2 regions of the Serratia fonticola genome follow, and region 2 is predicted to be linked to the other one. Evidence: predicted binding sites of a transcription regulator. Region 2 holds the regulator's gene; the other holds the start of a gene.
What was found. Region 2 encodes CRP, which controls carbon source genes, mostly activating them, when cyclic AMP is high. Its sites were predicted from a motif close to ATGTGANNNNNNTCACAT; they were not measured.
Positions count from the first base shown of each region.

Region 1: WN53_RS16955 (ABC-F family ATPase) is a predicted target of CRP. The motif match lies at 3,516-3,533, and genes of this name have one in related genera.

Region 1 covers NZ_CP011254.1:3,794,083-3,801,255, forward strand. The annotation lists gene cynS (cyanase) at 1-466, opposite strand, end outside; gene WN53_RS16940 (carbonic anhydrase) at 491-1,144, opposite strand; gene cynR (transcriptional regulator CynR) at 1,263-2,147, shown strand; gene WN53_RS16950 (hypothetical protein) at 2,521-3,180, shown strand; gene WN53_RS16955 (ABC-F family ATPase) at 3,560-5,152, shown strand; gene WN53_RS16960 (YdhT family protein) at 5,386-6,069, opposite strand; gene moeB (molybdopterin-synthase adenylyltransferase MoeB) at 6,360-7,121, opposite strand; gene moeA (molybdopterin molybdotransferase MoeA) at 7,124-7,173, opposite strand, start outside.
Region 2 covers NZ_CP011254.1:1,355,690-1,362,862, forward strand. The annotation lists gene WN53_RS06040 (LysR substrate-binding domain-containing protein) at 1-73, shown strand, start outside; gene WN53_RS06045 (OsmC family protein) at 76-483, opposite strand; gene crp (cAMP-activated global transcriptional regulator CRP) at 865-1,497, shown strand; gene WN53_RS06055 (YccS/YhfK family putative transporter) at 1,554-3,629, shown strand; gene argD (bifunctional acetylornithine/succinyldiaminopimelate transaminase) at 3,661-4,878, opposite strand; gene WN53_RS06065 (aminodeoxychorismate synthase component II) at 4,973-5,548, opposite strand; gene WN53_RS06070 (NUDIX hydrolase) at 5,840-6,310, shown strand; gene WN53_RS06075 (helicase HerA-like C-terminal domain-containing protein) at 6,353-7,173, opposite strand, start outside.

The DNA of each region.
Region 1 (7,173 bases), 2.4 Mb from region 2:
ATGGCTTGGTTGGCAGGTACTTACCATCCAGCGTGATCACCGCGCGTTCACCGCCATCGGGGTCTTGGACCTTTTTGATATCCAGCTTGAAGTTGATGGCGCTGATCACCCCGTCACCAAATTGTTCATGCACCAGCGCCCGCAGGGTTGAGCCGTAGATCTGCACCATCTCGTAGAAACGATAGATGGTCGGATCGGTCGGCACACCGCCGGGAATACTGCCGCGCACCGGGATGGTTTGCAGCAGGCGCACCGCATCTTCATCCAAATCCAGCTTTGCGGCTACTATACGGGCGGCCTGTTCCGGCAACGGATGCTGGCCAAGTAGTGCGGCGGTCACAAACGCCAAGCTCAAGCCGGTGTCTTGATTAATGGCTTCGAAGGTCAGGCCTTTACGGACTTTAGCCTCCATGATGATGTCGGTCAGGTTCTGACGTGCGGAAGTGTTATGTAGAGACTGTGTCATGTTGACTCCAATAGGTTTGGTAGATTAGAAGCGTTGTATAGCTGGGCTGGCGGTGACGCTTGGGTTGCTCGCCAGCGGCACGAAACGGCGGGTATTGCCATCTAATGCATCAATACAGCCGGTAGCGATATCGTAGATCCAGCCATGCAGTCGCAGATTGCCTCGATCGAGCGCCAGCGCGACCGAAGGGTGTGTTTTCAGGTTGGTCAGTTGGGCGATGACGTTTTCACGCACCATCGAGTTAATGCGATCGTGCTCGCTGGCGTGTTCATTGGCCTGATTGACTGCCTTGGCGGCATCGGCATAGCGCAGCCAGTTGGCTACGGTGGGCATATGATCCAGGCATTTGCAGGTGGCGATGGCGGTCATGGCGCCGCAATCGGAGTGGCCGCAAATCACGATATCCTCTACGCCTAGTGCGGCAACGGCATATTCCACAGAGGCCGAAACGCCACCGGGCTCAGGCCCGAAAGAAGGGACAATATTGCCCGCGTTGCGGATGACGAACAGGTCGCCCGGCTCGCGTTGGGTGATCAGCTCCGGCACCAATCGGCTGTCGGAACATGAGATAAATAGGGTGCGTGGGCTCTGGCTGGTGGCCAGACGTTTGAACAGTTCTGTGCGCTCAACAAAAGCCTCGCGCTGGAACTTCAGAAAACCGTCAATAACCTCTTGCATGGTGACTCCATCAATGTGTGGCTCGCTTTCAATGGAGGCAAGAATGGACTTTTCTAGCTATAGGTTCCAAGACTCATTTATAATCGTCACGATAGGGATAACTAATAGTTGAGGCGTTATGTTACTGCGGCACATACGTTACTTTCTGGCGGTGGCGGAGCAGGGGAACTTCACCCGGGCGGCGGAGGTGCTGCATGTTTCTCAGCCGACCTTGTCACAGCAGATCAAACAGTTGGAAGAGACGTTACAGGTAGAGCTGTTCGACCGTTCCGGGCGTAGGGTGCAACTCACCGATGCGGGTCAGGCATGGATGCGCTATGCCCGACTAGCATTACAGGATCTGGAGGCTGGCAAGCGGGCCATTCAGGATGTCGCGACGTTGGAACGCGGTAACCTGCGTTTGGCGATGACGCCGACCTTTACCTCCTACCTGATTGGACCGTTGGTCGACGGCTTTTTCCGGCGCTACCCGGGGATTACGCTGAACATCCGTGAGATGACGCAGGATAAGATGGAGGCGTTATTGTGCGATGACCAATTGGATCTGGGGATTGCCTTCGAGCCGGTTCACTCTGCGGATATAGCCGCTGCCAGGTTGTTCACGGAGCGGCTGCAACTGATGATAGGGAAGGGGCATCAGCTTGCCAAGCGCCGCGCCGCCTTGAGCGTAGCAGAGGTGCAACAGGTGCCGTTGGTGCTACTCAACGGCGACTTCGCCACGCGTCATTATGTAGATGAATATTTCCAGCAGCACGCGATTTATCCTCAGGTTGCCATGGAGGCGAATGCGATTAGCGGCATCGTCGAGATTGTTCGCCACGGCCAGTTCGCGACCATTCTGCCGCAGGCCATCGCACGGAGTAATCCGCTGCTGCTGCCTATCAAGCTGTCGGTTCCCATGCCCGAGCGCCACGCCGTGGTGCTGCAACGCAAAGAGGGTTACCGCAGCGCCGCTTCACGGGCATTTATTGAAATGCTGCATGAGCGGACATTGGAAATTTAAGGTGCGGATGGCGGATCTCAGGGGGAGAACATCTAAATAGCTGAGCGTAATGGTGCAGCAGGTGGGGATGATGCAGAACGCCAACACGCGAATTTACTAGCAGTGGAACTTAAAATACCCTGGATCATTATTTTTATGGTTTTATAGATGTGGAATTCTTATTCGAATAAATAAGTTATAAATATAAAATCACCTGTAACATTCCTCAACCAGCTACCTTTTGTAGGGGCGCTGCATGCTGCGCCCACTTAGGACTTTCATGAATACAGGGCTATGCTTTTTTATGTATAACGCCCCATTTATTCATGGGGCATGATGCAGATTGATAACACATTAATCATATTGTATGATGGCTGCGTCAAAAGGGGATGATATGGAATATCAAGCAATAGCTAAGCGAATAGTGCAGGTGATACTGACGCCAGAGATGCTCGTAGGACTAGCACACGGAGTAGCAAGCGTACCTATTGATTTTGGTTATCTTGCTTATGGATATATTGACACGGAGAATAGATCTCGCAATCAAGGTGACACGATGCGAATGATGAAAGCTATTAAGTGCGGTATACTTGAGAATGAAAACCTAGTAGAAAGCATTAAAACCGTACTTGATGAATTTGATAAAAACGCATCTAAAGAAACACAAGATTCAATTTATGCAAAAACTGTTGGCTCTATAGCAGGAAGGATGATAACAAATGCATATCTTAGTGGTAAATTAGCAAATATAATTCTTAAAACAGCCGTCTACTCTAGACTGTTAGCGTTTAGAATTAGCACAGTTAGCACTATTTTGTTGACTGGTGGCCTAGCGACAAGAAGCATTTACAAGTCAGAAGAGTTGAAAGATAAAAATCTCTCAGTGTACTATGCTCTCAGACATAAAGGTGATTTAGACTTTCTTTATTTCTTGATTCAACCATTTGTTGATCCGTTTATTGATGCGCTCTCTGTTAGACAGAAACAGGGGCAAGAACCGTTTAATAAAATAGTATCACTTGTTGAGAAAGAGCTAAATGGGAAAAAAACTTAAAGACAAAGTGTGTTTCACTATAGCAAACACTTTGATTCACTTGCTAGGCTCCATCTGTTTTCTACTATGCGTGTATTTCTTTTTTCATTTTGACACAATAATGGAGAGGGTGCTTTACATCAGTGGCACAATAATTGTTTCAATCGCATTAACTTATATTATACCCATTGATAAAAATTATTAGCCTGCATTACTCGTGGCAGACTAATAATCAAAGATAAGTGCTGTTATGACATTGTGCTTTGTATGGTTATTGTCCGCATTACGGTTAATGCTGACCCGTGCTCAAAAATCAACCAAAAATCCTCGCGATCTCTGACCGCCGTTATGGCATAATGCGCGCCAAATCACATTCCCAATCAAATTAAGAGCGAGCGCTGTGTTAAGCACTAACAACATCACTATGCAGTTCGGCAGTAAGCCGTTGTTTGAAAACATCTCTGTCAAATTTGGCGGCGGTAACCGCTATGGTCTGATCGGAGCCAACGGCTGCGGTAAATCGACGTTCATGAAAATCCTCGGTGGCGATCTGGCGCCGAGCGGCGGTAACGTGTTCCTGGATCCGAATGAGCGCCTGGGTAAACTGCGCCAGGATCAGTTCGCTTTTGAACAGTTCAGCGTGCTGGACACCGTGATCATGGGCCACACCGAACTGTGGGCGGTGAAGGAAGAGCGTGACCGCATCTACGCCATGGCGGAGATGAGCGAAGAAGACGGCTATAAAGTGGCCGATCTGGAAGTGGCCTATGGCGAGATGGACGGCTACACCGCAGAAGCACGTGCCGGTGAGTTGCTGCTCGGCGTAGGTATTCCGGTAGAACAGCATTATGGCCCGATGAGCGAGATCGCTCCCGGCTTCAAACTGCGTGTTCTGTTGGCTCAGGCCCTGTTCTCCGATCCGGAAATCCTGCTGCTCGACGAACCAACGAACAACCTGGACATCGATACCATTCGCTGGCTGGAGCAGGTGCTGAACGAGCGTAACAGCACCATGATCATCATTTCGCACGACCGTCACTTCCTGAACATGGTTTGTACCCACATGGCGGATCTGGACTACGGCGAACTGCGTGTCTACCCAGGCAACTACGACGAATACATGACGGCGGCTACCCAGGCTCGTGAGCGCCTGATGTCTGATAACGCCAAGAAGAAGGCACAGATTAACGAATTGCAGTCCTTCGTTAGCCGCTTCAGCGCCAACGCCTCAAAATCCAAGCAGGCTACCTCTCGTGCCCGCCAGATTGACAAGATCCAGTTGGAAGAGGTGAAAGCCTCCAGCCGTCAGAACCCGTTCATCCGTTTTGAGCAGGACAAGAAGCTGTTCCGTAACGCGCTGGAAGTGGAAGCGCTGGCCAAAGGCTTCGACAACGGCCCGCTGTTCAGCAAACTCAACCTGATGGTTGAAGTGGGCGAGAAAGTGGCGATCCTGGGTGCCAACGGTATCGGTAAATCCACCCTGCTGAAAACGCTGGTGGGTGACCTGCAGCCGGATCACGGCACCGTGAAATGGTCCGAAAACGCCAAGATCGGTTACTACGCACAGGATCACGAATACGAGTTTGATGAAACCCTGAGCGTGTTCGACTGGATGAGCCAGTGGAAGCAGGAAAAGGACGATGAGCAGGCGGTACGCAGCATTCTTGGCCGCCTGTTGTTCAGCCAGGACGATATCAAGAAGCGCGTAAAAGTGCTTTCCGGTGGTGAGAAGGGCCGTATGCTGTTCGGCAAGATCATGATGCAGCGTCCGAACATCCTGATCATGGATGAACCGACCAACCACATGGATATGGAATCCATCGAGTCACTGAACATGGCGTTGGAAATGTATGAAGGCACCCTGATCTTCGTTTCCCACGACCGTGAGTTCGTTAGCTCGTTGGCCACCCGTGTTCTTGAAATGACCCCGAACAAGGTGATCGACTTTACCGGCAACTACGAAGACTATCTGCGTAGCCAGGGTATCAACTGATCCGGTACTTGCTGAAGAATATGGGTCGATAAAACGGCCCATCATTATGATGACAAACACCTGAAAAACGTGGTTTTCGGGTGCTTTGGCAGTTCAAAACGCTGAATGAAACACGGGAGATAATAGAGCCCTACGTTTTACCGCGTACACAATCGCAAAAAACCGCCAGATAAAGTGTCCAATAAATGGAATTCACTTCAATAAGGCGGTTCTTATACTCATCGAGTACTTAATCAGACGGCAACGACACTGCCGTTTTCATCCAGGCGATACATCTCACCTTTTTCGATTCCATTTTCCCCTTCGTAAATAACGGTGACGCGAGTACGAATACCATCATGCCAGGTAATAGCCGCAACACCTTGCTCATTGAGGGTAAAATAGCGGGGGTTTTTTGCGGTAAAAATAACAGCACCGCTTCCACCATCGGACTGAATGGTGTTATCCGCTCCAGAGGAGAAGAGTACGTTGTTGTTACCACGATCAATAATCTGGCTTGTATCTCCAGCTGCCATTAAAACAGAATTATCCACATAGCCCGCTGTTTTAATAGTGCCATTTGTATTAGCAGTAACGGCAACGGCTTGTGTTAATGTCAATTGTTCTACGTCAGGGTAGAGATATCCAAGCATGATAGAAGAAGAAGAACCCAATGCCGAGGTCAACGACTCGTTGCCGCCTGTAATGTACGAGTTTTCGCCCGTTGTTGCTATTCTTCCACCGATGTTGGGGAAGTCAACGTCGTCGGTGGCGGAAACAACATCATCGTATACCATTGCGTTATTGCCACAATGTACGATATTTACCGGGCTGGATTTGCCAACGACATTCTGATTGTCTTGAGAGAAAGCGACACCACCATACAGAGTACCTGCAATCATGATGGTGCCTTCGATAGGTGAATTAACACTAGACATAATATTTCCTTTTAGGTAATGGTGAATTTGGTGTGTGGCTAATATTCCATATACCCGGCTTAAACTCTCGGCATTTACATTGTGCTGTGGATGGCAGGACATCCACAGTCATGAGATTGTATCTGTGGTGCCACTGCGCTGTGTAATGGGCGTACCGCTGAGGTTTTTCCAGTAGGTTTTGTTGGCGTGTAAGACACGCCATATGCGGGTTGGAGGGAGGGCTTTAGGGAGGTGGGGATAAATACAGTTACATTTGAGCTGCATCGCTATGTTTTTGATTTAGCGAATGTCTACAAGGGGTTGCCGCTACACACTTCACACCGCGGATCCTTCGGCAGCTTCATCTCCCGGAACTGCATGCTCATCGCATCAAACATCAACAACTTCCCTACCAAAGGCTGGCCATAGTTTGCCAACAGCTTGATGGCTTCCATCGCCTGCAGCGTACCGATAGTGCCGACTAAAGGCGCCATCACGCCAGCCTCAACGCAGGTCAGCGCATTTTCCCCAAACAGCCTGCTCAGGCAGCGATAACAGGGCTGTTCCGGCTGATAGGTAAAGACGCTGAGCTGGCCCTCCATACGGATGGCAGCCCCTGAGACCAGCGGTTTACGCTGTGCATGGCACAGGCGGTTGAGCAGATCGCGGGTTGCCACGTTATCGGTACAGTCCAGCACCACGTCGCAGGCGGCAATCTGCGCCGCCATTTGCTCGTCATCCAGCTGTGTGTCCAGGGTATCAATACGGATATGAGGATTGATGGAGCTCAGCTCAATGCGGGCAGATTCGACCTTCGCCATACCAATGCGATCATCCCGGTGCAGGATCTGGCGCTGTAGATTGGAGAGGGAAACCGTGTCGAAATCAACCAGCGTCAGATGGCCTACGCCAGCGGCAGCCAAATAAGGCGCCGCCGCACAGCCCAGCCCGCCAAGCCCAACGATCAGCACGTGCGCCGCCTGCAGCTTTTCCTGACCGTCGAAGTCGAAACCCCGCAGTACGATCTGGCGGTTGTAGCGCAGCGCTTGTGCATCGGTTAATTCCGGCAGCATGTTCAGTTCCTCAGCAACGCATTGAAAGGTTCGATCTCTACTGTCTCTCCAG
Region 2 (7,173 bases):
ATCGCCGCTAACCGTGACGGCACGGCGATTTCTTGATTTATTGCGTGCCCACTGCCTGCGCTACCCTTGGTAGGATCAGGCCACTTCGCGGATTTCGAAGCTGTGGGTGATGCTGGCGGCTTTACCCAACATCAAGGAGACGGAGCAGTATTTCTCGGCGGAAAGATCCACCGCGCGCTCTACAATCTTATCGGTCAGCCCTTTGCCGGTGACAATAAAATGCAGATTGATATGGGTAAACAGACGTGGCGCTTCTTCACGACGCTCGGAGGTCAGTTTTACCTCGCAGTCACGCACATCGTTACGCCCTTTTTGCAGGATCGACACCACATCGATGGCGCTACAGCCGCCGACGGACATCAACACCATTTCCATCGGGCTTGGCGCTTTATCGCCCGCGTTGCCATCCATCAAAACCTGGTGGCCGGACGCAGACTCACCCAGGAATGTCAGTCCTTCTACCCACTTAACTCTTGCCTGCATGTTACACACTCCGGTTAATTTCTTAAAAACAGGGTACGCTTTCGCATACATTCTGGCAACGTAACCTGATGCTAATCATGCTGAAGCGAGACAACACAAGACACCCGCCTCACTCTGTGCTACAAACAGAGCCGCAATAACTCTTTCCAGGTCACCGATTTCAGGGATACGTCCAAGGAAAGGCCCCTATATTGGTTTGTTAACAGAATGTAGCTTGCAGCTCTCCCTGCAAGTTAATATGCTAGAGCACAAGCGTATTTCTATAACACGCCTCAAAACCTGTTGATAGCCACAATTAAAACACCGGGCTATAAGCACGTTTTACAGGGAACTCTGACCCCTGTGATACAAGGCAGCGATAACAACAGAGGATAACAGCGAATGGTTCTCGGCAAACCGCAAACAGACCCGACTCTCGAATGGTTCCTGTCTCATTGCCATATCCACAAATATCCATCGAAGAGTACGCTGATTCACCAAGGTGAAAAGGCCGAAACGCTTTACTACATCGTCAAAGGCTCCGTTGCGGTGCTGATTAAAGATGAAGAAGGCAAAGAGATGATCCTGTCCTACCTTAACCAGGGGGATTTCATCGGCGAGCTTGGATTATTTGAAGAAGGCCAGGAGCGTAGCGCCTGGGTACGGGCCAAAACTGCCTGTGAAGTGGCTGAAATTTCCTACAAGAAATTCCGCCAACTGATCCAGGTTAACCCGGATATCCTGATGCGCCTGTCCGCACAGATGGCTAACCGCCTGCAAGTCACCTCAGAGAAAGTGGGTAACCTCGCCTTCCTTGACGTTACCGGCCGCATTGCACAGACCTTGCTGAACCTGGCAAAACAACCTGATGCCATGACTCACCCAGACGGTATGCAGATCAAAATCACCCGCCAGGAAATTGGCCAAATCGTCGGTTGCTCACGTGAAACCGTCGGTCGTATTTTGAAAATGCTCGAAGATCAAAACCTGATCTCCGCGCACGGCAAAACCATTGTCGTGTACGGTACGCGTTAATCCCCAGGGAAACGGTGCAGCAATGCGCCGTTTCTTTACCTACTGAATAGCCAACCATGTGGCGCCGCCTGATCTACCACCCGGAAGTCAACTACGCACTGCGGCAAACGCTGGTGTTGTGCCTGCCGGTGGCGTTTGGTTTGTTGATTGGCAACCTGCAACTCGGCATGCTGTTCTCGTTGGTGCCCGCCTGCTGCAACATTGCCGGGCTGGATACGCCACACAAACGCTTTTTCAAACGCCTGGTTGTAGGCGGCTCCCTGTTCGCACTCAGCAGCCTTCTGCTGCAACAAGCCCTACTGTGGGATCTACCACTACCCTTGCTGATGCTGGGAATGGCGCTGTTGCTCGGCGTCAGCGGAGAAATCAGCCCGCTGCATGCACGCCTGCTGCCAGCCGCACTGGTTGCCGCCATCTTTTCCCTCAGCATGGTAGGTACCGTGCCAATCTGGCACGCCCCTTTACTGTATATCGTCGGCACCGCCTGGTACGGGCTGTTTACCTGGGCCTGGTTCAAGCTGTGGAAAGAGCAGCCGATGCGCGAATCCCTAAGCCAGTTGTATATGCAGCTGGCCGACTATTTTGAAGCCAAATACTCATTACTGACGCAGCATACCGATCCAGAAACTGCCCTGCCGCCGCTGTTGCAACGCCAGCAGAAAGTAATGGATCTGATCAGTCTGCTATACCAACAGCTGAATTTCCTGCCCCATGCCAATAACCTGGAGCAAAAGCGCCTGCAACGTACGTTTCAGGTGGCGCTCGATTTGCAGGAGCACATCACCGTCAGCCTGCATCTGCCGGAAGAAGTGCAAAAACTGGTGGAGCAAAGCCAGGCCGAAGCGATTATCCGCCGCAACGCCCAGGTGATCGCCACGCGCCTGCGGGTGGTGGCCGACGATATTCTCTATCATCGGCACTCTGCGCGTTTCAGTATGAAGAATGAGCTGGCGGCGCTGGAAAAAGTAGCCTCACAGCACGCCGATAACCCGGTTGGCCAGTTCTGCTATTACCACTTCAGCCGCATCGCGCGCCTGCTGCGTACCCAGCACCCACTGTACCGCCGCAATCTGATGGCCAACCAGTCACGGTTGCCGTTTTGGCCTGCGGTGGTGAGCTATCTGTCGTTTAAATCCAACGCCCTGCGCAACGCCGCCAGGCTGGGGGTCATTCTTGCGGCAGGCAGCAGCCTGGGCATGCTGTTCAACCTGCCAAAACCCTATTGGATCTTGCTGACCATCATGCTGGTCAGCCAAAACGGCTATAACGCCACGCGGGTGAGGATCCAGCACCGTGCCCTCGGCACGTTGGCCGGGTTGGTAATTGCCGCCGGGCTGTTACAACTACAGATGCCGGAGAACGTGACGCTGAGCATCATGTTGGCGATCACCCTGGCGGCCTATCTGATCTTGCGGAAAAACTACGGGTTGGCGGTGATGGGCTTCACCGTGACCGCCGTCTATACTTTGCAGCTCTTGGCGCTGAACGGTACCCATTTCCTGGTTCCACGCCTGATTGATACCCTTATCGGCTGCGTACTGGTGTTTGGCGGCACGATCTGGCTATGGCCGCAGTGGCAGAGTGGCCTGCTGCGTAAAAACGCCCATCAGGCTCTGGAGCACGATCAGACAGCACTGCGCTTATTGTTGGAAGAACAGGAACCGGACCCCAGCGAACTGGCCTACACGCGTATGCAGGTCAATCAGGCGCATAATGCCCTGTTTACCTCGCTCAATCAGGCGATGCAGGAACCGGGGTTTGAATCGAATTATCTGGCAGATATGCGGCTGTGGATCACCCATAACCAGTTTATTGTTGAACACCTGAATGCGATGACCATTCTGGCGCGCGAGCACTATATGCTGACGCCAAAGCTGGCTCAGGAGTATCTGCAGACCTGTGAAATCGCCTTGCAGAGCTGCCAGCAGCGGTTGGAATATGACGGCCCGAGTACCAGCAACAGCATCATGCAGCCGCCGGACCTGCATCCGGACATGCCGGTCACCGAGATGGAACGCCACCTGCGGCGGATCCTTTCTCACCTGACCGTGATGCATACCATCTCGTCACTGGCGTGGCGCCAGCGCCCACACCATGGGATCTGGCTGAAGCGCAAACTGCGGGAAAGCTGAGGTTAGCGGGACCGCAGCCCCGCAGACTTGATTAGCCGTTAATCACATCCTGTACGGCCAATTCGAACAGCGCCATGCCTTCGTCGATATCCTTCAGCTCAACCACTAACGAAGGGGCAAAACGGATCACGTTTGGCCCAGCGTTGAGGATCATCAAACCGCGGGCGGCAGCTGCAGTGAGAAAATCGCGCGCTTTGCCGTGATAGCCCGCTTTCAGTTCCGCGCCAATCAACAGCCCCATGCCACGAATATCGCTGAACACATCGTATTTCTTACCGATCTCCTGCAAAGCCTGAACAAACAGCCCACGACGCTGCTCAATCCCGCTTAGTACCTCTGGCGTGTTGATCACGTCCAACGCTGCCTCTGCCACTGCACAGGCCAGTGGGTTGCCGCCGTAGGTAGTACCGTGAGTGCCAACCTGCATCACCGAGGCGATCTCTTCGGTAGTCAGCATCGCACTCACCGGGAAACCGCCGCCCAGCGCTTTGGCGGTGGTGAGGATGTCTGGCGTAATGCCGTAATGCATATAGGTAAACAGCTTGCCGCTGCGGCCCATACCGCTTTGCACTTCATCAAAGACCAGCAGCGCCTGATGTTGGTCGCAGAGTTCACGTACGCCCTTGAGGAAGACAGGATCGGCGGCGGTAATACCCCCTTCGCCCTGGATAGGCTCCATCACTACCGCACAGGTGTGATCGTCCATCACCGCTTTCACTGCGGCCAGATCGTTGAAGGGCACATGTACGATATCGGCCGGTTTCGGCCCAAAACCGTCGGAATATTTTGGCTGTCCACCCACGGAAACGGTGAACAGCGTACGGCCATGGAAAGCGTTATTAAACGCGATAATCTTGGTCTTATACGGGCTATGACGGGTGATGGCGTAATGACGAGCGAGCTTGAAAGCCGCTTCGTTAGCCTCCGCACCGGAATTGGCGAAAAACACCCGGTCGGCGAAGGTGGCAGCGATCAATTTGCTGGCCAGGCGCAGCGCGGGCTCATTGGTGAACACGTTGCTGGTATGCCATAAGGTTTCGCCCTGCTGCTTTAAAGCCTCAACCAGTGCCGGATGGCAGTGCCCCAACGCAGTCACCGCGATACCACCAGAGAAGTCGATATACTCTTTCCCCTGCTGATCCCATACGCGGCTCCCCTTACCCTTCACCGGCACAAACTGGGCGGGTGCATAAACAGGCAGGATAACCTGATCAAAGGTGCTGCGGGTGACTGCGGTTTTTTCGGTCATTACTGGCTCCAGGCGGCTAACTATCAAGTGAAAATATAATCACAAAATATGCATAAAAAACCAACCAAGGGCAAGCTTAAAAAGCCACTAACGGCTAACTTCCAAGGAAATTACCCAGCAGTTGGTGCCCTTGCTCGCTGAGAATGCTCTCAGGGTGGAACTGCACGCCTTCCAGCGCCAGCGTCCTATGGCGGATCCCCATGATCTCATCCCGTTCGCCGTCACGTTCGCTCCAGGCGGTCACCTCAAAGCAATCCGGCAACGTCGCAGCGTCCAGGATCAGCGAGTGGTAGCGGGTGACGGTCAGCGGATTATTCAATCCCTTGAACACGCCGAGATTATGATGGCGGATGGCAGAGGTTTTGCCGTGCATCACCTCCCGGGCACGAACCACGTCGGCACCAAATGCCTGGCCCAATGCCTGATGACCGAGGCAGACCCCAAGGATCGGCAACTTACCGGCAAAATGGCGAATTGCGGCCAGCGAGATGCCCGCCTCGTTCGGCGTACAGGGGCCAGGGGAGATCACCAGATGCTGCGGTGCCAGCCGCTCAATATCGGCCAGTTGCAGTTCATCGTTACGCTTCACCAGCACTTCTGCACCCAGTTCGCAGAAGTACTGATAGAGGTTGTAGGTAAAAGAGTCGTAGTTATCGATCAGCAGCAGCATGTTTAAATTAACTTCGTGATTAAGGCTCGTTACGGCAGATATTGATTTGGGCCGATGACACAGGCCTTGCTGGAGTTTAACGCCCATAGCGGTGTGGAGCACAGGCTAATTTTCTGACTTAAAGCACTTTAAATCAGTAAAAAAGAGAATACCCTACTCCGGCTCGCGATGTAGCCCGTTCAGATAATCAGTGGGTTAATGTTCGATCCTGCACATTCAGCAACATTGCCACTTTGTCATCAGCCCGAAGCGACAAGGACACTCAACCCGGTGCCATAGGTAACAATCGTCATGAATTACGTTGAAACCATAAGAAAGAAAATAGGCCACGATTTGCTGTTGCTGGCAGGTGCCAATGTTGTCATAACGCGTGATGATGGCTGCATTCTTCTTCAGCTGCGCCGTGATGGTAGCTATGGGTTGCCTGGCGGCTTGCTTGAACCTGGGGAGTCACTCTTGCAGTGCGCCATTCGCGAAACCTATGAAGAGTGTGGGGTGATTTTTTCTGACATGCAGTTCGTTGCGGTTTTCTCTGGGGATGAGTATACGTTCACGCTGGCCAACGAAGACCAAATTAATGTTATCACCGCCGTATACTCCGCAGAGTTAAAAGATGGCCGTGGAGAGATTGTCATTAATGATGATGAAAGTGAGGAGCTTAGCTTTTTTAGCCCCCTTGCCCTGCCTCATAATATGGATGAGGAATATCGGGTCTATATCGGGGCCTACCTTACAAGCATCATTAAGCATAGACCTGTCTAAGTAGGCGCTGCATGCAGCGCCCCAACGTTAGAATTCACAGACCTACTTCTTACGGCCACCCATGATCGAGCCTAAAACGCCGCGCAGGATCTGGCGGCCCAGATCGCGAGCCATGCTCTTGGCGGCGGTCTGTACGATGCCGTCGTGTTTACCGCCGCGTGGCCCCGTGGAACCAAACAGGATCTCGTTCAAGCCGCCCATCAAGCCACCACCACTTTCCTGCCCTGCGGCCGGTTTCTGAGCCGGTTGCCCAGGCTGTGGCGTACCCACAGTGGCAAAACCGCCTGCGGCCAGTTTTTCATAGGCAGATTCACGATCCACCATATCTTCATAACGGCCATAGAGCGGAGATTTATTGATGGCGCTGTTCATCCCTTCCGCCCCCAGCATGCCCATTTTCGATTCCGGTGCGATCACCATCGCACGCTCCACCACGTTCGGCCGCCCTTTCTCATCCAGGAAGGAGACTAGTGCCTCGCCCACGCCCAATTCGGTGATTGCCGTTTCCGCATCAAATTCTGGATTGGCGCGCATGGTTTGTGCCGCCGCCTTCACCGCTTTCTGATCGCGTGGTGTAAAGGCCCGCAGCGCGTGCTGGACACGGTTACCCAACTGCCCCAGGACACTGTCCGGGATATCCAGCGGGTTCTGGGTGACAAAGTAGATGCCCACGCCTTTGGAACGGATCAGGCGAACCACCTGTTCAATTTTGGTCAGCAATGCCGGTGGCGCATCGTTAAACAGCAGATGGGCTTCGTCGAAGAAAAATACCAGCTTTGGCTGTTCCGGATCGCCTACTTCCGGCAAATGCTCAAACAGCTCCGCCAGTAGCCACAGCAAAAACACCGCATACAGCTTCGGCT